DNA from 3 places in the Aciduricibacillus chroicocephali genome. Region 1 is predicted to be linked to each of the others. Evidence: riboswitches for the same ligand, from Rfam matches in the RefSeq annotation. Region 1 holds a riboswitch; each other region holds the start of a gene.
The links. Region 1 has a riboswitch for thiamine pyrophosphate ahead of thiC (phosphomethylpyrimidine synthase ThiC). Riboswitches for the same ligand answer to the same signal wherever they lie in the genome.
Positions count from the first base shown of each region.

Region 2: another riboswitch for thiamine pyrophosphate. It lies ahead of tenA (thiaminase II); the one in region 1 lies ahead of thiC (phosphomethylpyrimidine synthase ThiC).
Region 3: another riboswitch for thiamine pyrophosphate. It lies ahead of thiW (energy coupling factor transporter S component ThiW); the one in region 1 lies ahead of thiC (phosphomethylpyrimidine synthase ThiC).

Region 1 covers NZ_CP129113.1:839,052-843,804, reverse strand. The annotation lists gene thiC (phosphomethylpyrimidine synthase ThiC) at 1-1,209, opposite strand, end outside; TPP riboswitch at 1,362-1,477, opposite strand; gene QR721_RS04405 (glutamate-5-semialdehyde dehydrogenase) at 1,590-2,852, opposite strand; gene proB (glutamate 5-kinase) at 2,874-3,968, opposite strand; gene QR721_RS04395 (PIG-L family deacetylase) at 4,253-4,753, shown strand, end outside.
Region 2 covers NZ_CP129113.1:1,963,877-1,968,629, reverse strand. The annotation lists gene QR721_RS10275 (trypsin-like peptidase domain-containing protein) at 1-509, opposite strand, end outside; gene QR721_RS10270 (thiazole biosynthesis adenylyltransferase ThiF) at 670-1,734, opposite strand; gene QR721_RS10265 (thiamine phosphate synthase) at 1,789-2,433, opposite strand; gene tenA (thiaminase II) at 2,436-3,137, opposite strand; TPP riboswitch at 3,297-3,399, opposite strand; gene QR721_RS10255 (helix-turn-helix domain-containing protein) at 3,918-4,238, opposite strand.
Region 3 covers NZ_CP129113.1:964,327-969,079, forward strand. The annotation lists gene thiE (thiamine phosphate synthase) at 1-616, opposite strand, end outside; gene thiM (hydroxyethylthiazole kinase) at 606-1,391, opposite strand; gene thiD (bifunctional hydroxymethylpyrimidine kinase/phosphomethylpyrimidine kinase) at 1,397-2,194, opposite strand; gene thiW (energy coupling factor transporter S component ThiW) at 2,201-2,710, opposite strand; TPP riboswitch at 2,793-2,895, opposite strand; gene QR721_RS05080 (exonuclease SbcCD subunit D) at 3,101-4,291, shown strand; gene QR721_RS05085 (AAA family ATPase) at 4,288-4,753, shown strand, end outside.

The DNA of each region.
Region 1 (4,753 bases):
TTTATCAACATTCTCTTTTATCTTATGGAGCGGAATATGGCCAGGCCCCTCAATCATCACTTGTACATCATGTTTCCACGCAATCTTTGTCAGTTCTCCCAATGTGTCAAGCTCTGCAAATTGCGCCTCATCATTCGCATCAGCGATTGAACCTGGGCGCAAGCCATCCCCAAGAGAGACGGAAATATCATATTGATTCAAAATTTTGCAGATGTCTTCAAAATGCTCGTAAAGGAAATTTTCCTCATGATGGGCAAGGCACCACTGAGCTAGAATTGAACCGCCTCTTGATACAATGCCTGTCGTTCTGCCGACTGTCATCGGAACATAACGGAGGAGCACTCCAGCATGGATCGTGAAGTAATCCACGCCCTGTTCTGCCTGCTCTATCAACGTGTCACGGTAGACTTCCCAAGTGAGATCTTCCGCAATTCCATTCACTTTTTCCAGTGCCTGATAAATTGGAACTGTCCCGACTGGAACAGGTGAGTTGCGAATAATGAATTCCCGTGTCGCATGAATATTTTTGCCAGTAGAGAGATCCATAATATTGTCCGCTCCCCAATGTGTGGCCCATGTCATTTTCTCTACTTCTTCTTCAATAGATGAACTGACAGCGGAGTTTCCGATATTGGCATTAATCTTCACGTGGAAACGTTTGCCGATGATCATCGGCTCGCTCTCCGGATGATTAATATTGCATGGAATAATAGCTCGACCTGCCGCTACTTCCTCCCTGACAATTTCAGGATCAAGCTGCTCACGAATAGCGATGAATTCCATCTCTGGGGTAATGATTCCTTTCCTTGCATAATGCATTTGCGTAACATTTCTGCCCGCTTTTGCCCGGCGCGGACGATGCTTGAACTCATTCTGGAAAAAGACGACTTCCTTCCCGCCATTATCCTCAGGTCTCACTTTCCGCCCTTCATACAGCTCTGTGTCTCCGCGTTCTTCAATCCATTTTTCACGCTGTCTGCTTATTCCTTTATGTATGTCGATAACAGCCTCGTCATCTGTATACGGACCACTTGTATCATAGACACGGATCGGTGCGTTCTTCATTGTCATGTAATCCGTCACTGTATCTGAAAGTGAGATTTCCCGGAACGGCACTCGAATATCCTCTCGGCTTCCTTTTACATATACTTTCCGGCTATTCGGAAACTGCTTCCTGAATTCGATCTTTTCTTCATTTACCTGGTTCATCGTCTAATCCCTCCAAATATGAGAATCGTTGATTGAACCTGATCTGATGGAAAATAAAACAGGTTCCATTGACGAATCAACGGAACCTGTGGAAATATACACTTTATGGCATGCAAAATCGATAAATGTCCCCTTAAGAAAGACACCATTGGCAATACCGTGCTCCACTTCCCTACGCTAGTACAAACTAGATCAGGTTCCAAGAGTTGAGACATTTCAAACGCTATGTCCCTCTCAGCCCGGCTCACGGGCACCCCCAGCAGAATGTTTATCATTCAGTTAGCTCTACCATAGCATAGATTATACATCAGGTAAATGAAATTCAGGAAAAATCATACAAAAAGAGAGCCTGTAATAAATCCAAGCTCCCAATTCATTAATTATGAACGGATCTGGCCTTCGCCAAATACGTAATATTTAGTGGATGTCAAAGCAGGAAGACCCATTGGTCCGCGAGCATGAAGCTTCTGTGTACTGATGCCGATTTCCGCTCCATAACCGAATTCCGAACCATCAGTGAAACGTGTGGACGCATTATGATATACAGTAGTCGCATCAACACTGCTCATAAATTTCTCAGCATTTTCCTGATTGTTCGTAATGATTCCTTCTGAATGCTTCGTGCCATATTTGTTAATATGTTCGATCGCTTCTTCAACATCGAAAACTGTTTTGACGGAAAGCTCCATATCCAGATATTCTGTGCCCCAATCCTCTTCAGTCGCAACGATTGCTTCCGGGAAGACAGAATGTGCCGCTTCATCTGCATGAACCTGTACACCATGAGATTTCAAGGCGTTCAAAAGTTTAGCGCCATGTTCCTTGACCCAATCTTTATGAATGACGAGACCTTCAATCGCGTTACAAACAGATGGACGCTGTGTTTTTGCATTAATGGCAACATTTTCAGCCATTTCATATTCAGCAGTTTCATCAATATAAAGATGACAGTTACCTGCTCCTGTTTCCAATACTGGAACAGTCGCTTCACGAACAACAAGGTCGATAAGGTTCTTACCACCACGCGGAATGAGCACATCAAGATATTCCTTCATGTCGAATAGTTCCTTAGCTGTTTCGCGAGACGTATCTTCAATGAGCTGAACTGAATCTACAGGGATGGATGTCTCAGCTAATGCTGTCTGAATCGATTTCACAAGTGCCATATTGGAATACTTTGCAGAGGAACTACCGCGCAAAATGACCGCGTTTCCTGTTTTCAGGCAAAGTGTTGCTGCATCGACTGTTACATTTGGGCGTGCTTCATAAATCATACCAACAACACCGAGCGGCACACGCTTTTTAAAAATACGCAGTCCATTTTCTTTCTCAATGGATTCCAAAGTTTCTCCAATAGGATCTTCGAGTTGAATCAAGAGACGAACAGCTTCGGCGATATCCGCAATACGCTTCTCATCAAGCATGATTCGATCAAGCGTTGACGTTGGAAGGCCTTTTTCTTCTCCCGAAATCAAATCTTTCTTATTCTCTTCAATAATTGCAGCCTGATCTTTGATCAACTGGTCAGCAATCTTGGCAAGTGCTTCATTTTTTTCTTCTGTCGTTTTGCCATTCAGAATAAAGCTTGCGCGTTTACCTAGCGCACCTTTTTCCCTGACTTCATTCGTTTGCACATTTGTCATAATGAATATTCCCCCTTCTGATTAGTGAATCGCTTGCACCCATTCATCCCTATGAATGACTTCGATCAGATGCAGAACAAGCTCATCTGTCCGCTTGCCCATCGCCTGAGTCAGTTCTTCGGAAGAGCATCGGACCTCACCTCGGCCAAGAAGACCGCTCTTACCGTAGACATCGACTATATCACCCTTCTCAAAAGTTCCTTTGAAATCATAGATTCCAGCCGGCAGAAGACTACTTCCCTTGTCAAGAAGTGCTCGTTCCGCACCGTCATCGATATAGATTTTTCCGGACACATCCGAGTGGATCCAAATCCATTGTTTCGTATTGTTAACTGGAATCAGGACGTTCTGCCCGACATACGTACCGTCCCCGTTGCCCTTGAGAATATCAAGAAGTTTGTCCTCACCTTTTCCACTACCAATAAAGGCCTTAACACCGAGAGCCAATGCCGTCTTGGCAGCAAACAGTTTCGATTTCATTCCCCCGGTACCAACACTAGAACCTTCACTTGTGGCCATTTGAAGAAGTTCATCCGTCACTTCCGGTATATAATCGAACTTCTTCGCATCCGGATCCTTTGATGGATTGGCACTGTACAAGCCATTTATATCTGTAAGAATCATTAGCTGGTCGGCATGAATTAGCCCACTTACAAGAGCAGAAAGCATGTCATTGTCGCCAAATGTAAGTTCTTCTACAGACACGGTATCATTTTCGTTGATGATCGGCAGGATTCCCCTATCAAGAAGCTCCGATAATGTTGCGTGGGCATTCTTGTATCTCTCACGGTTCGTAAAGTCCGTACGTGTGAGCAGCACTTGAGCTGGTACAATATCGTATTCGGCGAAATGCTGAATATATGACTGGATAAGCAAACTCTGCCCAACTGCGGCTGCCGCCTGCTTTCCTTTAAGAGTGACGGGACGCGAACGATAGCCCAATTTCTTAAAACCTGTAGCGACAGCTCCAGACGAAACAATCGCCACATCGTGTCCTGCTTTCTTCAAATTGGCGATCGCATGGATATGATCCTGGAATTTCTCCTGGTCAATTTCTCCATGGCTATTTGTCAGAGAACTGCTGCCGATCTTCACTACTACTCGTTTCTTCTCCATCGATGCGCCTCCCAGTCAATCTCTCCGTTTTCTTCATATCATGTAAAAAAATCCTCTTCATGTCCTATGACACAGGACAGAAAAGAACCGAACGTTTCATATAAAAATAGATACTCCAATTATGCTCGATTTTTCTGATAATGTCAATGACGCGTCTAGGTTTGAGAATGAAAGATTGCGAAAGTTATTGACAATTCAGTAAAACCCGTTTAATATCTAAACAACAATTAATCCGATAAATTAACTTTGTTTTTTATAGACACCAAGAAAAGGAGTGAATCCAAATGGCTGCTAACCAATTATGGAATGCTTTGAAAAAACTTCAATCGAGCGTTTCTTTTATGAATATAGGAGCTCATCCCGATGATGAGCGTAGTGATCTGCTCGCTTTTCTCTCACGCGGTCTTGGTGTGCGGACGACCGCCATCATCGCCAATCGTGGTGAAGGCGGCCAGAACGCAATCGGGAGTGAACATGGGAACGCGCTCGGGGTTTTGCGAACTGAAGAAATGAAGCAAGCAGCCAATGTTCTTGGTATTGAGACTTTCCATTTAAGTGAAAATGCAGATGATCCCATTTACGATCACGGCTTTGAAAAAACCGCAGCAGATACACTTCGCAAATGGGGAAAGGATCTCGTTTATAACAAATTAATCCGTCTTATTCGTGAACATCGACCCGATATTGTAATGCCTTGCTTCCTTGATGATGAATTGGAGCATGGCCATCATCGGGCAATGACCGAACTGACGATGAAAGCTTTCCACGACGCGGGTAAAGCAGAC
Region 2 (4,753 bases), 1.1 Mb from region 1:
GGCTTCGGTTGAGCAACAACTGCTTTCTTCTGGTGCTGTCCGGCCTCTGGCTGTAATACAAGTTGCATTTGTCCATGTTTTACTTCGACGGTATTTTCCTCTGCGGTCCTAGGAGCAGTCTGTCCTTTACTTGCTACAGTGGAAACATCCGCTCTTGAAGAAGATTTGTGTGGATCGTTTGCAGTTTGTTCCTTTCCTACCGCAGCGGAAACATTTGCAGTGGATTGGGATACAGATTTAGAGTGTACAGATGAATTATTGCCTGTCCGATCATGCGGAGCGGCTATGGACTGATCTTTATCCTTCGCTGCAACAGGCTGCTTCAATTGCTGCAGTCTATCGGTTTTCTGCTCTCCCTGTGTATATTCAGATGAAGCAGAATGGAAAAGTTGAAAGGCGACCAATCCAATGACAAAAACTGCGGCAACGAGAAGGACAAGCGGTAATTTGGCAATCCCTTTCTCGCTGCTGAATGACTGGGGACTCTTTAGCTGATTTGGGAAACGCATATTTTCCCACCCTTCTTAGGAAATGGATCGCTTGTATTATAGCATCCATCACCAAGTTTGAAATAGAATCATTGCAATCTTCTACAAAATGTTACCAAAATGCAACACTTGACAAATAAATAAGGTTGCTAGGTTGCTTGCATCATTATTCCCTGAGCGATTACCCGATAAACCGATGATACAATGTTTTGGCCTTACTAATATCCTTTGTACCGTGGATAAGAGCACGGCCATCTTTGAACAGAACGATCCTGAATGAGTCAACGGTGAATGAGATGAGAAACGGATTGGCTTCATAAGGGATGCCAAGTCTCTCAATCTGTTCCTTAAAATTTTCAAGATTCGGAGGATGGTTGGTCCCAGGCCTGATCTGTACAGTATTGCGGCCGCAAAGAACAGCAGTCTTCGTTTGGTTTTCCCACTGTAAAAATGGATAGGAAGGATGGGAGCCGCAGGAAGGGCAGTCTTCTTTGCGTGCTTTGCTCACGCCGACCTGTGCATACTCATTATTCCATAAATCAAATGATATGAGTTTGCGGCGTAATGCATTCAAGTTGCCAGAAAGGATTTTCAAAGCTTCGGCGCTTTGATGAGCAACAGTCATTTGAACAGCTGGTGCGATGATGCCTGCTGTATCGCATGTTGCAGCACCTGCTGACGGTACAGTTTCCATAAGACAATGCAAACATGGTGTTTCACCAGGAATAATCGTCATGCTGATTCCATAGCTGGCCACGCAAGCTCCATAAATCCAAGGAATACCCTTCTTTTGAGAAATATCATTAATGATCATTCTCGTCTCAAAGTTGTCTGTTGCATCAATAATCAAATCAACGTTTTCGGTAAGGGAATCAATCGTTTCAGGATTCACATCCATGATATGCGCATGAATGGTAGCCGATGACCTAATTTTCAAAAGGCGTTCTTTCGCTGCGACGGTTTTGGGGGTTCGGTCAATGGCATTCTGCTCTGTAAACAGCTGCTGTCGTTGAAGATTGCTAAATTCGATATAATCCCGATCGACAATGGTCATTTCGCCAACTCCGGACCTCAGCAGGATTTCAGCATTCGACGTGCCAAGTGCACCAACTCCGATAATTAGGACATGTTTTCGAGCAATTTCCTCTTGTCCTGCTTTACCAATTGGAGAAAAAAGAATCTGCCGCGAATAACGGTCATTCGCTGCAGAATCAGAGTTTTTCATATTTGTTATTTTGTCTGCCATGCCGATTTCCACCTTTTGTATCTAGTTTGAAAGTATTCTATAAGTTGGCACAGGTCAATCAGGCATTAGCAAATTATAAAATTGCTTGATCATAACAGGCCGGTCGACGGCTTGCCAAGTGCTTGACTCTACTGCAATGCCAGAAGCGTAAGGAAGAACACTTTCAATATTGCGTGCTGTAATACCACCATAAGCAATAATTGGGAGGTTAACTGCTTCGTACAGCTCTTTGAGTTTTTCGAAACCTTGTTCATGTGCATCCAATGAAGCAACTTCCTCAAAAATTTTGCCGAACATTATATAGTCGGCACCTTCTGATTCAGCCAATTTTGCTTCATCAATAGTGTGAATCGTCTTCCCGACACGGATAGAAGGGAAGGCTTCTCTTACTTTACTAACAGGAAGGCTTCGATAATTGAGCTGTACACCGCCTGTGCCAGCAGCAATTGCTACATCAACACGATCATTGATATAGATCTTATTGCCAGGAATCCCTTTTTCAGTGAGGCGTTCAACCAAGGTGTACAATTTATGTGCCGACCATGCCTTGACCCTGAGATGGACAGCAGTGATAAAAGGATGAATTTCTTTCGTTGTTTCAATGAAGTCATGCTCATCAAATATAATATCAGATATAATATGAAGTTCTTTTTTCAGAAGCGTAGCACCTCCGGAATGCTGCCTGTTTACAAGATTCAAGTCTATCTTGTCGTTGCATAGTCGGCAGTAGCTGCAACCGGCCACATTTCCTTGTTTTCTGCCATTTCCCAGAACATGTACTCGAAGTAGCTTGTCTTGACAACGATATCCTCAAGGATTGCAAGGTCTGAATCAGATTTGCCTTCAGCCATTTTATCAATAAGATCAATACATTGCAGGGTAAGCTCTTTGAATTGCTGGGATGAATACATTTTAACCCATTTGCCGTAAAATTCATGTTCTGTTGCTCCTGGTATTGCAGCGAGCGATTCACCTATGAATTGATAGCTCCAAGCACAAGCGAGAACTGAAGCAGCTGCATTCTCAACACCACCTAGCTGGCTCTTGTTGAGCATATAGCTTGTATAAGATGTCATTGAAGCTGCCGGTTCAGTGTTTTCCAACTCTTCGTTTGAGATGCCGAGCTCAGCTGCATATTCTCGGTGCAGATCCATTTCTACTGTCAGTGTGCCATGCAGCAGATTTGCAAACGCTGTCATTGTTTCCAAATCATTTGCTTTTGCTGCACCAAGCGCAAAAATGCGTGAATATTCAATTAAATAAATGTAATCCTGTTTCATGTAGTGCTTGAATTTCTCTTTGTCGAGGGATCCATCACCGATTCCTTTAACAAAAGGGTGCTGAAGATAGGAACGCCATACAGGTTCAACTGTTTTCCAGAGCCGTTCGCTGAATTTCGCCATGAAAAAATCTCCGCCTTTTAATTATTTTAAAGAGTGTTATAGAATGCGTGACATGCATAATTGGCGAAAGCGGGAGATGAAGGGAGAAGAGTGGCAAAGACCAACAGCATTTGGAGGTGCCACGCTCTGACGCTTCATACGAAACGGTCATGATGCAGTTGAGATTTGGAGCCACTTTCCTACGCTAGTATGAACTAGATCAGGTTCAAAGGGTCAAGAACCAAGTTCTTTCTCAGCAAATAATGCTCCCCCAGTGCCTCGCATATACACGATTCTATTCAATTCCAGTAAACCATATCGGCAGTTGAAAGGCAAACAAGGGTACAGCATCATCTTTTAGGAAATGGCAGTAGTCTCATAGGATTATATATATTATACATGGTTCTTATTGTAAACCTGAACAAAAGCAAATCAAAAAAGCCAAGGTAAAATATTATGCTTCTTCTGTAATGGCAAACATGTCATCGAAGAGTTGTATAAGTGCATATCTCTGTAATAGGAGTGTTGAAATAGTAATTGCCTCGCTTAAACGTAAGAAAAAAGCGTTATGAGGGGTAGCGGGTTTCTGGTATATGTTGAGGAATGCCATAACGCACAGCCCCAAGCCCCTGTATGTTTTTTTAAAAGCTCAGTAAGCTGACGCGTTATGGTCAAAATATTTCATTGTAAGCTACGAATAAAGTATAACGTGTCCGTGCAGAACGATTAGAGACTGTGAATTGTTTTTTAAAGGAAAGCGGTGAAACACTCATTCAGGACATTCATAAAGCAAAATGATAGCTATAGAAGTATGTTACCCACTGAAGCTTGCTTCAAGGGATCTATAACATGTCCTTTTTCCAACTCATTCTGAGCTGCATATTCTTTAGTTGGTAGCAAAAGATCGCTTAAGGATATATCCAATGCAATAGTCAATTTGCAAAGGTTCAATATTGAAATATTCCGTTTGCCTGTTTCAATGTCGGAATAATAGGAGCGAGAAAATCCTGCCTTTGAAGCAAGCATTTCTTGTGTAAAGCCGCAAGACTTTCGAAAAGATTTCAATCGTTTGCCGATTTCATGAAGTACTTCCAATTCGTTCTCTTTGAACAAATCATTCATGGTGTCCACACCTTTCAGTACAGGATAGTGTAATGAAGATTTTGAAAATGAAATATAATAAGTGCTCAAATAAAAAAATAATATATTTTAATAATAAGGATAATTAACCAAAAATTCCACCTGTTTTAAGTTACTATCCCAATCTTTTTCCCTAAAATTTGTTAGGGTGTTAGTCGTTCAGCAAGTAAAGGTTGTCGTTATGCTTATATATTAATAATACATAGGTGGGACTGTTAGAAAAATGCTTGTTCCTAAGCACTTGTATCAATGTGAACAATATGGTCCGTTTACATCGATTAGGACAGATATGACTCCTGCCAGTCGAATAGTGGCAGAGGAATTCAGCATTCGATTATTTCCTGGGCAATATTCAACAAAATAAAGCTTTATCCTCAAAAGAAAAGTCGGAAACCAGCAAATGTAGTAACGAACTGTGTTTGCAGCTGAATATTATTTGCAGACAGCTTACAAAGCGGGCTCAATCTGCCGATAATAAAACATCAACAGATACAATC
Region 3 (4,753 bases), 130 kb from region 1:
GTTGATCAATGGTTTCTTGTACATTTTTAGAGCGGGTAATCGCTGAGATGATAGCAACACCGTCTGCGCCGGCCTCAAGAACGGACTGGGCATTCTCCGGCTTAATACCACCGATACCGACAATCGGTTTGTCAGGATAAAGGACGCGGAGCTGCTCGATCCATTCAACACCTGTTGCCTGCTTTGCATCTACCTTTGTCGCAGTCCAGAATACAGGACCTGCACCGAGATAGTCGGCGTATTCAATTTGAGGTGATTTCGCTTCTTCCATATTGGAGACAGAGAGACCGATAATTAAGTCTGGATATTTGGCACGAATCTCATCAGCTTTTGCATCCTGCTGACCAAGATGGATGCCATCTGCTTCAAGGAAATCAATGAGTTCAATATCGTCGTTGATAATAAAAGGGATATTATAACGTTTACATATATCACGAAATCTTTTGCCAAGTCTTATTTTGTCACCACCAAAAACTGAACCAGGACCTTTTTCGCGGAATTGAAATGCGGTAATCCCTGAACGGGCAGCTTCTTCTAGTAACATGCCTGGTGCCCGTACACAGTTCTGGCTTCCCATGACAAAATATTTGCGGAGCTGTTTTCTGTCAAATATCATTAGAGAATCCCTCCTTCATATCAAGAATATCATATGAAAGTGCGTCTATAAAATATGGAAGGAATGTACCGGGACCATGCACTTGAGGGTGATTTGCAGCATGTTGAGCTGCCAAACCGTAAAAAGCAACAGCAGTGCCAATTTTTTTAATTGTATCTGCTTTAACAGTAAGGCAGGCTGCAATAATGGAACCTAACAGACAACCACCGCCCGTTATTTTTTCCAAAAGAGGGTGGCCTGTACGGTTCTTAAAAGTATCTTTCCCCACAGCAATATAGTCGATCTCTCCAGTTACAACTGCTGCTGTTCCATATTTCTTGGCAACAGTAAGTGCTACTTTTTCCGCATCGCCACTGCCAATAGCATCTACTCCGCGTGTTTGCCAAGGAATATCGGCAAGATATGCCATCTCTCCGGCATTGCCTTTAATAACATCCATTTTTACATTATCTAGTATTGTTTTTCCTGCTTCTTTATTGAATACTGAACCAGCAATTCCAACGGGATCAAAGACTACAGGTATCCCTAATTCATTTGCAGTTTGGCCTGTCTTCACATATGTTTCTATGTCTATACGGGTTAGCGTACCCATATTGAGCAGGACAGCATTGGATTTTGTTGTGATTTCTGGTGCAGATTCAATGTACTTCGCCATTATGGGCGTGCCTCCAAAAGAGAGAAGGCCATTGGCACTAAAATTCATTACGACTTGATTTGTTAGATGATGAATTAGAGGTGTATGAGCTCGTACTTGATCGAGTATTTTCTGTTCCATGATCTTCAACCTTCAATCCGAGGAGCCCAATGATTCGTCGGCCCATTGCCTTTACCGATATTAAAGGAATAACGAATGGCTTCTGTAATATATTTTTTCGACAGTTCTACCGCCTCATATAGTGAAAGGCCTTTTGCAAGATATGCTGTTATCGCCGCAGAGAGGGTGCAACCTGTACCGTGAGTGTTTTTCGTGTTGATTCTTTCGGAAGTGAAAGTGTGCATTGTTTTGCCATCAAACAGTACATCTGCCGCCTGATCATTTAAGTGCCCGCCTTTGACGAGAGCTGATTGTGCTCCATAACGGCTTACAATTGCTGCCGCTGCATCTTTCATATCATCAAGAGTTTTTATTTCAACGCCTATAAGACTCTCTGCTTCTGGAATGTTTGGTGTTACAATTTTAGCGAAGGGCATAAGTCTGTCACGGAGGAAAGTACGTGCATCTTCATGGATCAATGAATCACCGCTTGTAGCGACCATTACAGGGTCCATCACATAGGGAACACCGATTTCAGGAATTTTCCTCTCAAGGAGTTCCATCATTTCCAGGTTGGCAATCATGCCTGTTTTGAAAGCATCGACAGGAATATCAGAGATAACAGAGTTAATCTGACTTTCAATCAAATCAATTGGCTGGTGGAGTACTTTTTGTACACCAGTTGTATTCTGAGCCAAAACAGAAGTAATGACGGTCATGCCGTACGTTCTTAATTCCTGAAAGGTTTTTAAATCTGCTTGAATCCCAGCACCGCCAGTTGGGTCAGTACCTGCAATTGTTAATGTACAATTTACGTTTTTCATTCAAATTCACCTCTTTTTGAATTGGGTCAGTCTACTTGTAGAAAAAACATTTTTTCGAAGTCTGACAGTAAGAAAGAGCCCGATTATCGCTCCAGAAATACTGCTTATAAGAAAAGATGGCATGAAGAAAAAAACACCAAAAGATGTATGCATAAAAAATTTCGCGAATGGAATAGCAACTAATGAGGCAACAATACCTGTTCCAATAATTTCTCCTATGGCTGCAAAAGAAGGACGGCCGCTTAATCGGAACAGGATACCCGCGAATAAAGCGCCAATCATTCCTCCTGGAAAAGCGAGCAGAGAACCAATTCCAAGCATATTGCGTACAAGGGCCATTACGAAAGCTGCCAAAACAGCAGGACCGGGGCCGAACAGGATGGCGGCGATGACATTCACTGCATGCTGGACTGGATATGCTTTTGCAATGCCGGCAGGGAACCAGAGAAACTGAGAGCAGAGTGTACCGATTGCGATAAGAGCAGCAAGGGCTGCCATTACATTTACTCTTTTCAAATGGCAAAATCCTTTCATATTCATATAAAAAAGCCGGTTTCAGCTGAAACCGGCTTTTGAGGGTATGCGAAATTGAACGGAATTAAATCCGCATCTACTTCCCTCCGCTGGTATGAGCCAGATCAGGTTCTTAAGGGTTGGATGTATCCTCTCAGCCTTTATAGTGGGCACCCCTAGTAGCTTGATAGTTTATTCATTAATCAGCCATAGCATAACATAGGCATGAACCAAAAACAAACTATAATCAGAATAGTACGAACGCTTGCTCCGATTTTGTGTATCTGCTATGATAGATTCATCCTCAGCAATTTCCTCCTTAGATCTATTATAATTCTTTCAAACACTTCATCTAAATTTCCTTGCTATTAATAAAAAAGAGAGGTAATACAAATGAAATTTTTTCATACAGCAGATTGGCATCTTGGCAAACTTGTTCAGGGTCTTTATATGACAGAAGACCAACGTTACATATTGGATCGTTTCGTAGAGGATGCTGCAAATGAACGTCCTGATGCAATTATTATTGCTGGTGACCTCTATGACAGGGCAGTGCCTCCGACAGAGGCTGTGCAACTTCTGAATGAAGTGCTCGACAAAATTGTATTGGATTTGAAAATACCTGTTATTGCCGTTGCAGGAAATCATGACAGTCCAAGCAGGCTCCATTTTGGCAGTACAATCATGGAGCAGAATGGTTTCCATATCGTCGGTCAGTTCCAAAAAGAGAGAGAGCCAGTAGTGATGAAGGACGAATTCGGTGAAGTTCATTTTCATCTTGTTCCTTATTGTGATCCTAGTGTTGTCAGAGCTGCCTTTGAAGATGAAGAAATTCGTACTCATGATGATGCAATGAAAAAGATCTGTGAGACGATTTATTCTTCCATGTCAGATAAAGCGCGCAATGTTTTCGTAGGGCATGCTTTTGTAACGCCACATGGAGAGCCGGAAGAAAATACTAGTGATTCAGAACGTCCCCTTTCTGTAGGCGGAGCTGAGCATGTAAGTGCTCACCATTTTGTTGATTTCAACTATACGGCTCTCGGCCACCTGCACCAAGCACATCATGTATTAAATGAAACAATTCGATATGCAGGCTCAATACTTAAATACTCAGCATCCGAAGCTACACATAAAAAAGGCTATTACGTTGTTGAAATTGATGGTGATGGAAACACAGAAGTCGAAAAGAGATTGCTTGAAGCGCGCCGTGATCTGCGTATTGTTGAAGCTAAAATGGATGATCTGCTGAAACAACCAATTTGTGATGACTACGTTTTTGTCAGACTGCTTGATGAAATGCCAATTCTTTCACCAATGGAAAGGATTCGCTCTGTCTATCCAAATTGTTTGCATGTTGAAAGAGTCAATTTAAGCACTTCGGCAAATGGTGACAAAACGGTCTCAGCTAAGAAAAGAAGCGAAATGTCCGATATGGAGAGATTCGAAGCTTTTTATAAGGAAGTGCAAGGAAATGAACCTTCAGACAGAACTGTGGATCTATTTAAAGAGATTCTCGATGAGTGGCTTCATGAAGAAAGAGAAACGGTTATGGTACGCAAGGCGGGGGCTGAATCGAAATGAGACCATTAACATTGAAACTGACGGCATTCGGGCCGTATAAAAATACAGAAATAATTGATTTTCGAGAGCTTGGGGATAACAGACTTTATGTTATCTCAGGTAATACAGGAGCGGGCAAAACAACTATATTTGATGGAATTTGTTTTGCTCTTTTTGGAAGTGCAAGCGGTTCTGATAGAGGGGAAAGCCGCCTGATGCGAAGCGACTTTGCCGATGATGAGGTTCATACTTCAGCAGAGCTCCTTTTTGAACTTGGAGGCAGGACTTATCGGATTCTGCGCCAGCCTGGCCACGTCAAGCTGGGGAACAAAACAAAAACGGGTGAGCGGTATGAATTCTTTGAGATCAGAGATGAAAAAGAAATCCCTGCAGTTGACAGGCAAATAGTTTCGGAGATCGATAAAAAAGTTGAAGATATCATTGGACTGACAGAAAAACAGTTCAAACAGATTGTCATGCTGC